One region of the Tessaracoccus sp. MC1627 genome, then DNA from elsewhere that is predicted to be linked to it. Evidence: predicted binding sites of a transcription regulator. Region 1 holds the regulator's gene; the other holds the start of a gene.

Region 1 (4,833 bases):
AGTAGCCGAAGTCCTGACCCGCCTTGGCATAGGACGTGACCACCCTGTCGATCAGCGTGCGCAGGCTCTCCTCACGCTGAGGGGTGCCCAGCGCGCCACGGAAGTACTTGGTGGTGACGATGGTGGAGGCGTTGACGCTCCAGGAGGACGGGAACTCCACCGCGCGCTGCTCGAAGATGTTCTCCCCGGTCCGCCAGTTGGTCTGCACCACGTCACGGCGGTCCCACTCGACCTCGTCGTAGGGATGGACTCCCTTCTTGGTGAAGACCCGCTCGATGGTGAGTCCCTTGCGCGGCGCTGCGTCCTTGGTACGCGTGGCGCGTGCGGCTGTCGCGGTCATAGTCATTCCCCTCGGTTTCCTGATGTGTAGCGCTGGAAGATGTGTGTTAGCTGATGAGTGGCTGCTGTGCCGAGACGGGCCCGACCACCGCGGCGGCGCGGCTCAGATCCTTCTCGGCCGCGCTCAGGCGCAGCAGATCGATCTCGCGTTGGAAATCGTCCACGGAGTCATAGTTCTTGTAGACGCTGGCGAACCGGAGGTAGGCGACGGAGTCCAGCTCCTCGAGCGGGCCGAGGATGGCCACGCCGATCTGCTCGGCCGGGATCTCGGCCTGGCCGGACGCGCGCAGCGACTCCTCGACTCGTTGGGCCAGAGCCGCCAGCTGCGCGGCCGTCACCGGCCTGCCTTTGCACGCCTTGGAGACCCCCATGATGACCTTGTCCCGGTTGAAGGACTCGACCACACCGGAGCGCTTGACGACGGTGAGCACCAACTGCTCGACTGTGGTGAACTTGCGCTCACAGACGGGGCAGACCCGCCTCCGTCGGATGGCTGACCCGTCCTCGGTTGCGCGCGAATCAGACACCTTGGTGTCTGTGTTGCGGCAGAACGGGCAGTGCATGACAGGCGGGCCTTCCCTGGTGGACAGCGGAGGCCCTACCTTGCCATGCTGCAGCCGGAACCACAACTTATAGGGGAAAGACACCGCTGTAACTACTAGATGTAGGGACAGCCTAGATCGGGGTCCGCCGGAGGGCAAGGGCGAAACGCCGACGACTTCGCACCTATCGGGAGGCCGTCACATGCGCCCAGGCCGGATCCCCCGCGACGTAGTCCGTCGCCGGATCCACCTGGGCCATGCCCACGAACTGGGCGGCAGACAGGGTGAGCCCGACGGCGGCCAGGATACCGACGAACGCCACCTTCAACGCCAGCAACGGCGAGGCCGTGGCCGGGCGGGCCACCTGGCACGAGGAGACAGTGCCCACGCGGCCAGGCGCGGCGGGCCTCGCCGGGCGGGCCAGGGGTCCCGCGAGCTCTGGCCGGCCGGCCGGGGACACGGTGACCACGCGACGCGCGCCGGCATGAACGACCTTGAAGCTGACTGCTTGTGCTGCGGTCATGACAACCTCTTTCCTGACCTAGAACGCCTGTTCGAAATAAACCTTAGCGCCTCCACCGCCGGAATGAAACACTCGTTCTATCCGGCGTGTCGCGGGAGCGATAGATGCAGTCCACACGAGCCCACTGACACTTTTTTCCGGGTCCCTTCGCGACACGCGTCGACATTTCGAACACACGTTCTCGCGAGCGGTAGGCTGCCGGCATGGCTGAAGAGACGAAGCGCCCACGACGAGGCCGCCCCACCAACGCATCCATCGAGGCCGAGCTCGGCAACATCGCCTCCTTCCCGGACGGGCCGGAGGATGTCCACGGGCTGACGAAGCGCCAGGTGGCCATCCTGCAGGTCGTCAAGCAGTCCATCGAGGAGCTGGGCTATCCGCCGAGCATCCGCGAGGTGGCCGCCCGCGCAGGGCTGGCCTCCACCTCGAGCGTGACCTACCAGCTCCGTGTGCTGGAGGAGAAGGGCTTCCTCCGCCGGGATCCCAACCGTCCCCGCGCCGTCGTGGTCACGATGCCCGGCGAGCAGCATCAGCTGGACCCGGCGCAGTCCTACGACGACGTCCCGAAGTCCGTCGCGGTTCCCCTCATCGGCCGCATCGCCGCCGGCGGGCCCATCCTGGCCCAGCAACAGGTGGAGGACGTGTTCGCTCTCCCCCGGCAGCTGGTCGGCGAAGGCCAGGTGTTCCTCCTGGAGGTGCGCGGGGAGTCCATGATCGACGCCGCCATCTGCGACGGCGACTGGGTGGTGGTGCGGCAGCAGTCGGACGCCAACAACGGAGACATCGTCGCGGCCCTGCTGGACGACGAGGCCACCGTCAAGACCTTCAAGCGCAAGGACGGCCAGGTGTGGCTGCTGCCGCACAACCCGGACTACTCCCCCATCGACGGCACCCACGCCCTCATCATGGGCAAGGTGGTCGCGGTGATGCGCAAGCTCTGAGGGCCTGCTTCAGCGGCTACTCCGAGCCGCGGAGGCGCCGCAGCGCGCGGACCGCGATGTCGCCGTCGGTGGTCATCCAGAACCCAGGCAGCGAGGACTTGAGGTACTCGCCGTAGCGCTTCGTGACGAGGCGCGGATCGAGTACGGCCACCACGCCCCTGTCCTCCAGGCGGCGGATGAGCCGGCCGGACCCCTGCGCGAGCAGCAGCGCCGCGTGGGTGGCTGCCACCCTCATGAATCCGTTGCCCCCGGCATCGTCGACGGCCTTCTTCCGTGCCTGCATCAGCGGATCGTCTGGGCGCGGGAACGGGATCTTGTCGATGATGACCAGCTGGCAGGTCTCCCCCGGCACATCCACGCCCTGCCAGAGCGACATGGTGCCGAACAGGGAGGTCTTCGGGTCCTCGATGAAGGTGCGGGTCAGCTCGGAGAGCTGCGCATCCCCCTGACACAGCAGCGGCAGGTCCGGAAGCTCCCGGCGGCAGTACTCCGCGGCCTGCTCGGCTGCGCGGCGCGAGGAGAACAGCCCCAAGGTGCGCCCCTCGGCCGCCCACATCAGCTGCGCGATCTCGGCGAGCGTCTCAGGGCTCATCCCGTCTCTGCCCGGCGGGGGAAGCCGCTTGGCCACGTAAAGGATCCCCTGGCGGGCGTAGTCGAACGGCGACCCGACGTCCACCCCGCGCCACGCGAAGTTGTCTGCGGGCTCGGCTTCGCCGGTGAGCCTGTCGTTGTAGTTGAGCCCGACGGAGCTGGCCGCCGCCTCGAAGGAGCCCCCGAGCTCGAGGGTGGCTGAGGTGAGCACGGCCGTGGTCTCCCCGAAAACCTGGCTCCGCAGCAGCCCCGCGACATTCAACGGCGCCACGTAGGCGGCGCGGCCGAGGATGTCGGACTCCGTCACCCAGACGACGTCCTCCTCGCTGACCTTGGCGATCCGCTCCGCCACGTCGAAGATCTCCTTCACGGCAGACGATGCCTGGGTGCGTTCGGCGTCGTCGGTGACCTTCCCGAGCGCACTGACCACCTTGCGGGTGACGTCGCGCAGCTGCGCGGCGGCGAACGGCAGCGGCGCGGAGGCCGACAGGATGCGCGTCAGATCGGACTCGGCCAGGGCCTCGCGCAGCACGTCCGCCTGGTCCAGGAAGTCCACCCCGAGGTCGTCGTCGAGCCACGGGAGGGCGCGGCGGGCGGTGCGCTCCACGACGCTAGGGGTCAGTTCGTCTGTGGCGGCGGTGGTGATCCGACTGACCAGCTCGTGGGCCTCGTCGATGATCACAGCGGAGTGTTCCGGCAGCGCGGTGCCCCCGTGCATCGCGTTGATGGCCAGCAGCGCGTGGTTGGTGACCACCAACTGCGCGCTGCGGGCCTCCTCGCGGGAGGCCTCCACGAAACACTCCGAGCCGAAGGGGCACAGAGCCACCCCTAGGCACTCACGAGTGGGGATCGAGATCTGCGCCCAGCCCTTGGCGGTGTGCGACGGCGCGTCGTCACGATCCGCCAGGCCCTTCCGCTCAGCCTCCTCCTCCACCCATTCCCTCAGCGCCAGCACCTCGGCGCCAAGCCTGGAGACGTCGTCGGCCTTGCCCGCAGCCTCGGCCAGTGCGGAGCTGCCCAGCAGCGAGTCCTGTTCGGCCGAGCCGCCTGCCCGCGCCCGGTACAGGCAGGCGTAGTTGGTGCGCCCCTTGAGGATGGCGGCCTTGGGCCGGGTTCCCGTCACCTCCTCGACGGCGTCGAGAGCGGTGGGGATGTCCTTGCTGGCCAGCTGCGCCTGGAGCGCGAGGGTGGCGGTGGCGACGATGATGCGCTCGTCGGTGTCCACGCAGCGGGCGAGCGCCGGAGCGAGGTAGCCGAGCGACTTTCCGGTGCCCGTGCCCGCCTGCACCAGCAGGTGGACCCGGCCCTCCAGCGTGTCTGCCACCGCGTCCGCCATCGCCTGCTGGCCCGGGCGGGCCTCGCCGTGGATCTCCCCGACGGCCGCGGCCAGGATGAGGCCGTGATCAGTCACGGACGAAGGCCACCAGCTCGTCGGCCAGGTCCGGGCGGACGCGTGCCGTGATGAGGGTGCCCTCAGCGGTGTGCTCCAGGGAGTCGATCACGGCGGTCTTGTGGACCTTGTCCACCAGGTCTCCCCGCTCATAGGGCACCATCACCGTGAGCTGCACCTCGGGACGCGGCAGCCGTGCGTCCAGCTCCGCGCGCAGCGGCTCAACGCCCAGGCCCGTGCGGGCGGAGACCACCACCGCGTCCGGATGGTTGGCCCGCAGAGCCATGATGGCGGCCTCGTCTGCCGCGTCGGCCTTGTTCAGCACCAGGAGCTCGGGCACCTGGGAGGCGCCGATCTCGTTGAGCACGGTGCGGACCGCGGCGATCTGCCCCTCCGGGTCAGGGTCTGAGGCATCCACGACATGCAGCAGCAGGTCCGCCTGAGCGGACTCCTCCAGCGTGGAGCGGAAGGCCTCGACGAGGTCGTGGGGCAGATGCCTGACGAACC
Region 2 (4,833 bases), on a different contig from region 1:
TCCCCGGGGCGCAGGTCCACCCACGCGCAGAACGCCCGCCCCCGCACCACGGTGATCAGCCGGTCCCACGGCTCCGCGTAGAGCCCGCGCGTGACGCCGCTCCGGTTGAAGTGGCGCACGTTGTGCTGCACGGGCCGGAAGTGGCGCAGCCCGAGCACGTTCATCCTGGCCTCGTTCCAGGCTTCCGCGAACCAGCCGTCCTCGTCGCGTTGCACGGTCAGCGGCACGAAGGTCAGCCCCGGGATCTCCATCCCCTGACCCTAGCCGCCTATCCTGTCCCAATGCCGCGACATCTGACTCTCCCCGAAGCCAGACGCGTCGCCATCACCGCCCAGGGCCTCGCCGCCCCGCGCCCAACCACCCCCACCCCCGCGACACTCACCAGAGCGATCGCCACAATGGGCGTCCTCCAGCTCGACACCGTCAACGTCTTCGAGCGCTCCCACTACCTCCCCCTCCTGGCACGCCTCGGCCCGTACCCCAAGGCCACGCTCGACGCCCTCCTCCACCACGGCATCCCCAAGCCCCGCCTCGGCCGCTACACCGAGTACCTGGCCCACGAGGCCACCATCATCCCCGTCTCGGACTGGCCGCTGTGGCACTGGCACCGCACCGCCCCGAAGCGCCCCGGCTTCGAGAACTGGGCCAGTGAACACCGGCCCCTGATCGCCGACGTCCTGGCCGAGTTCGCCGACCGCGGCCCGCTGCGCATCCGCGATCTGGACCATCCGGAGAACGTGTCGCTCGGCGGCGGCTGGTGGAACAAGAACGACGTCCACTGGGCCGCGCAGTGCCTGTTCCACACCGGCGAGCTGGTCACCGTCGGCCGCCAACGCTTCGAGCGCGTCCTCGCTCCGGCCACCACCACACTCCCACCCCTGGCCCTCGAACCCATGCCCAAGCAGGACGCCGTCCGCGAGCTGATCCGCCGCGCCGCCGTCGCGCACGGGGTGGCCACCCTGGAGGACCTGGCCGACCACCCGCGCCTCAAGACCGCAACCGCCCGCCAGGCCGTCGACGACCTCACCGCCGACGGCATCCTCGAGCCCGTCACCGTCGACGGCTGGGCGAAGCCCGCCTGGATGCCCGCGGGCCAGCGCGTCCCCAGACGGGTCGAGGCGGTGGCGCTGCTCAGCCCGTTCGACCCGCTGGTCTGGTTCCGCCCCCGCGCGGAGCGGCTGTTCGATTTCCACTACCGCATCTCCATCTACACGCCCAAGGAGCAGCGCGAGCACGGCTACTACGTGCTGCCGGTGCTCCTCGACGACCAGATCGTGGCCCGCGTGGACCTCAAGAGCGACCGCAAGGCGGGCGTCCTGCGCGTCCAGCACGCCCACATCGAGCCCGCCCAGCAGGGGAGGATCGACGAGGTGGCCAGCCGGGTCGCGCCCCTCCTGTCCGAGGCCGCCCAGTGGCAGGGGCTGTCGGACGTCGCGGTCACGGGCCCCGGCACCCTAGCCCCCGCCCTGGCAAGACTTACAGTTGGCTGAGGCGCCGCGCAGCGGCCTCGAAGCCTCGGAAACTCAGACGGACACGGTCACCTGTCGAGGTTTCGAGGCCCGGGCCCGGCCTGCTGTCCGCGCCGAGGCGCGCCACAACCTACGGGCGTCGCGGATCCCGGCCAGGTCGTCGGCCGTTGCCGTTCAAGTAGAGCTGCATCCGTTTCGTCGGTGCGATGACTGGTTTCCGGGTGACCGGGTCGAAGGTGATGGTCCATTGGTCCGCGGTGTCGTTGAAGCGCTGCGGTTCGACCACCGCGTGGTGGTGTGCGCAGAGGAGGACCATGTTCCCCAGCGACGTGGGCCCGCCGAGGTACCAGGGGACCACATGATGGGCTTCGCAGGCGATGGCCGGGGTGGTGCAGTTGGGGAAGATGCAGCCGCCGTCGCGAATGGTCAACCCCTTGCGGAGGCCGGGGGTGACGAGCCGCTCGGTGAGCCCGAGGTCCAGCACCTCGGACCTGCCGCCGAGCACCACGGGGGTGAGGTCTGCGTCGCAGCACAGCCTGCGCAGGTCCCCGGGCGCGACCACCGCGCCGGAGGCCAACACACCGACGGCCTCGGCGCGCTCGCGTAGGTCTGACTCCTGGATGGTGACGACGATCCGGGGCCGGTCTCCGGCCACCGTCGGCGCCCCGCGATGCTGGGAGACCATCACCGTGAACGCGTCCGCCCGGCGCTGCTCGGGGGTGCGGCCCTGATCCGCCGCCGCGTGATCGCGCAGCGCCTGCGGGCCGGGGCGCAGCGAACGGACACCAGTGAGCCGATCCCGCGCCGCCCGTCGATCGGCCTGCACGTAGGCCTCGACGGTGGCGATCAGCGGCGCCGCGTCCACGGCCGGCAGCGACCCGCGGAACCAGACAGAGCCGTCGCCGTCGTCGCCATAGCTGAACGACCGCTTCGCCTTCGCTCGCCGCGCCTGCGCCTCCACGTCTGCCACGCGCTGCTCCGCTGTGGGCAGCTGCTCCGGCGCGACCTCCGCCAGCACCACCGGTGCCAGCTTCGACAACTCCCGCGGGGTGGTGCTCCCGGCCCTGCCGAGAAACACCTCCTCCGCCCGCTGCAGCTGCTCTGGGCTCAAGGTGGCCGGCAGCTGCGCCATGCCCTTCGTGATGGCCATGGCGTGCGCGGGCGACACGTCGCCGTCGAGCGCGGCCTGCCGGACCTGGGAATGCGCCGCCACATCGCTCGCCCGGAACACCTGCGCGGCCGCTTCTCTGGTATCGCGCTGCTCACTCACCGCGAGGAAGGACGTCAAGGGGGTGCCTGCCGCCCTCATGGACGCCTGCGCCCGGTTGGCCTCGTCTGTCAGCACGTGGGCCAGCGACTCAAGCCGCTCCGACAGCCTCCGTGCCCGCTGCATCAGCTGGAGCCTGGCTGGCGCATCAAGCGCCGCCCGCTCGGCGTGATCAACCAGCGACAGCGTGGATTCAAGCGCGGTCAGCGCCTGGTCCGTGGTGAGCCGCCGTTGGTGCATGGCTCCATTTTAATCGAACAGATGTCCCGGTCCAAGCCGCACAGCACGACTGTTACCCGATCGTGATAATCGCACAAGTGGGCTGCTGGTGGTCTGGGCTCACCCGAGGCAATGGGAGTGACAAGGACCTCTCTCCTTCCCGCACCCCTGGCCACGGTGTGACTCCAGCGTCCTGCACTACGCAGACTGTCAACGATAAGTCCTGCAAAGTGTCAACGATAAGTCCTGCAAAGTGTAAACTCTCGTCATGCAACCCAGATCGGAGGCATTGTGGATTACCTCCCCCGAATCCTCGACGACCTTCTGAAGAAGCGGCTTCACTCCGCCGGCGCGGTCCTCATCGAGGGGCCGAAGGCCTGCGGCAAGACGCGCACCGCCGAGCGGGCGGCCGCCAGTGCCGTCTACCTGGACCGCGATGAAGCAGCTATCCGTGCGCTGGACGTTGACCCTGGACTCGTACTGGGCGGACCTTCGCCGCGATTGGTCGACGAATGGCAGCTGGATGGCACCCGCTTGTGGAATCACGTGCGGGCTGAGGTGGACCGGCGAGGGAAGCCCGGGCAGTTCATCCTCACCGGGTCGGCTGTGCCGAATGACGACGTGCGCCGCCACTCCGGCGCGGGGCGTTTCGCGCGTCTCGTGATGCGTCCGCTCACCCTCTTCGAGTCGTCCGATTCCACGGGCGCCATGTCCCTCCGCGCGCTGCTCGCCGGCGAGCGACCCACGTCGCCTTCCGACACTGTCACCCCTCAGCACGCCGCAGAGCTCATCGTCCGGGGCGGGTGGCCCATCAACCTCGGCTTGTCGGTCCAGGATGCGGCCGCGGCCAACCGCGACTATCTGCGCACCGTCGCCGAAGTGGACCTTCGACAGATCGCGGGACCTCGGCGAGACCCGGCTCGAGTACTGCGGTTCATCCAGGCGCTCGCCCGGAACACTGCGATGGAACACGTGGTGACCAAGTTGTCGGCGGAGGCTGATGGCCCAGACATCTCGCTCTCGCGTCCCTCGGCGCACGAGTACCAGGATGCACTGGCCAGGCTCATGCTCCTGGAGGTCCAGCCGGCCTGGTCCACGCACCTGCGATCGCGGGCGAGGCTGCGTGAAAGGGCACGCACGCATCTCGTCGACCCGTCTCTCGCTGCCGCCGCACTCGACGCCAGCCCTGCGAAGCTCCTCCGCGATCTCAACACTCTGGGCTTGCTGTTCGAGTCCCTCGCGGTCCGCGATGTGCGCGTTTACGCCGAGGCCGCGGACGCTTCCATATACCACTACAGAGACTCTGACGCGCTTGAGGTCGACATCATCGTCGAGTCCAGGGATGGGACCTGGGGTGCGTTCGAGGTGAAGCTGGGTCCGGGGCAGGTGGACCGGGCGGCTGCATCGCTGTTGAGCTTCGCTGCGAAGGTCGACACAGTGAAGGCGGGGGAGCCGGCCGTGCTAGGGGTGATCACCGCCGGCGGCTACGGCTACACCAGGCCCGACGGGGTGGTCGCCATCCCGATCGGCGCGCTGGGCCCCTGATCGACCAGCAGCCAGCCCTCGCCACGCGGCACGCCCGCTCATCCCTCCTCTGACCGCGAACGTCTATTCCCTCTCACACCCCGCCTGGGTTAGGGTGCTCGATGAGTCAAGAAGCCGGCTCACCGCCCGCGGTCAGGGTGGCCGCTTCTGCGACCCTTCCTCGCCGCGACATGTCAGGGGAGCCGACGAGTGTCTCCCCACCTGCTGGAAGGTGAGACCGATGCGCTTTGATGGTTCAGACCGAAAACCCCCCGCGCCACACCCGGCGCCATGAGCGGCCTCGCGGGGGCCGTGACCCTCGGGCGAGGGGTGCGGCCGGACGTCGACACGGTG

The links. The regulator LexA, encoded in region 1, represses DNA repair genes until DNA is damaged. The targets are predictions, from matches to a motif close to TCGAACANNTGTTCGA.
Region 2: a site for LexA is predicted at 2,990-3,005, ahead of H5399_RS08095 (HNH endonuclease signature motif containing protein). Genes of this name have one in related genera too.

The regions. Positions count from the first base shown of each region.
Region 1 covers NZ_JACJGA010000008.1:137,316-142,148, forward strand. Annotated here, with positions in the region: gene H5399_RS15520 (vitamin B12-dependent ribonucleotide reductase) at 1-346, opposite strand, end outside; gene nrdR (transcriptional regulator NrdR) at 387-902, opposite strand; gene H5399_RS15530 (hypothetical protein) at 1,066-1,404, opposite strand; gene lexA (transcriptional repressor LexA) at 1,608-2,345, shown strand; gene H5399_RS15540 (ATP-dependent DNA helicase) at 2,362-4,272, opposite strand; gene hflX (GTPase HflX) at 4,340-4,833, opposite strand, start outside.
Region 2 covers NZ_JACJGA010000003.1:27,562-32,394, forward strand. Annotated here, with positions in the region: gene H5399_RS08085 (dTDP-4-dehydrorhamnose 3,5-epimerase family protein) at 1-251, opposite strand, end outside; gene H5399_RS08090 (winged helix-turn-helix domain-containing protein) at 282-1,490, shown strand; gene H5399_RS08095 (HNH endonuclease signature motif containing protein) at 1,600-2,976, opposite strand; gene H5399_RS08100 (DUF4143 domain-containing protein) at 3,247-4,500, shown strand; gene H5399_RS08105 (asparagine synthase-related protein) at 4,771-4,833, shown strand, end outside.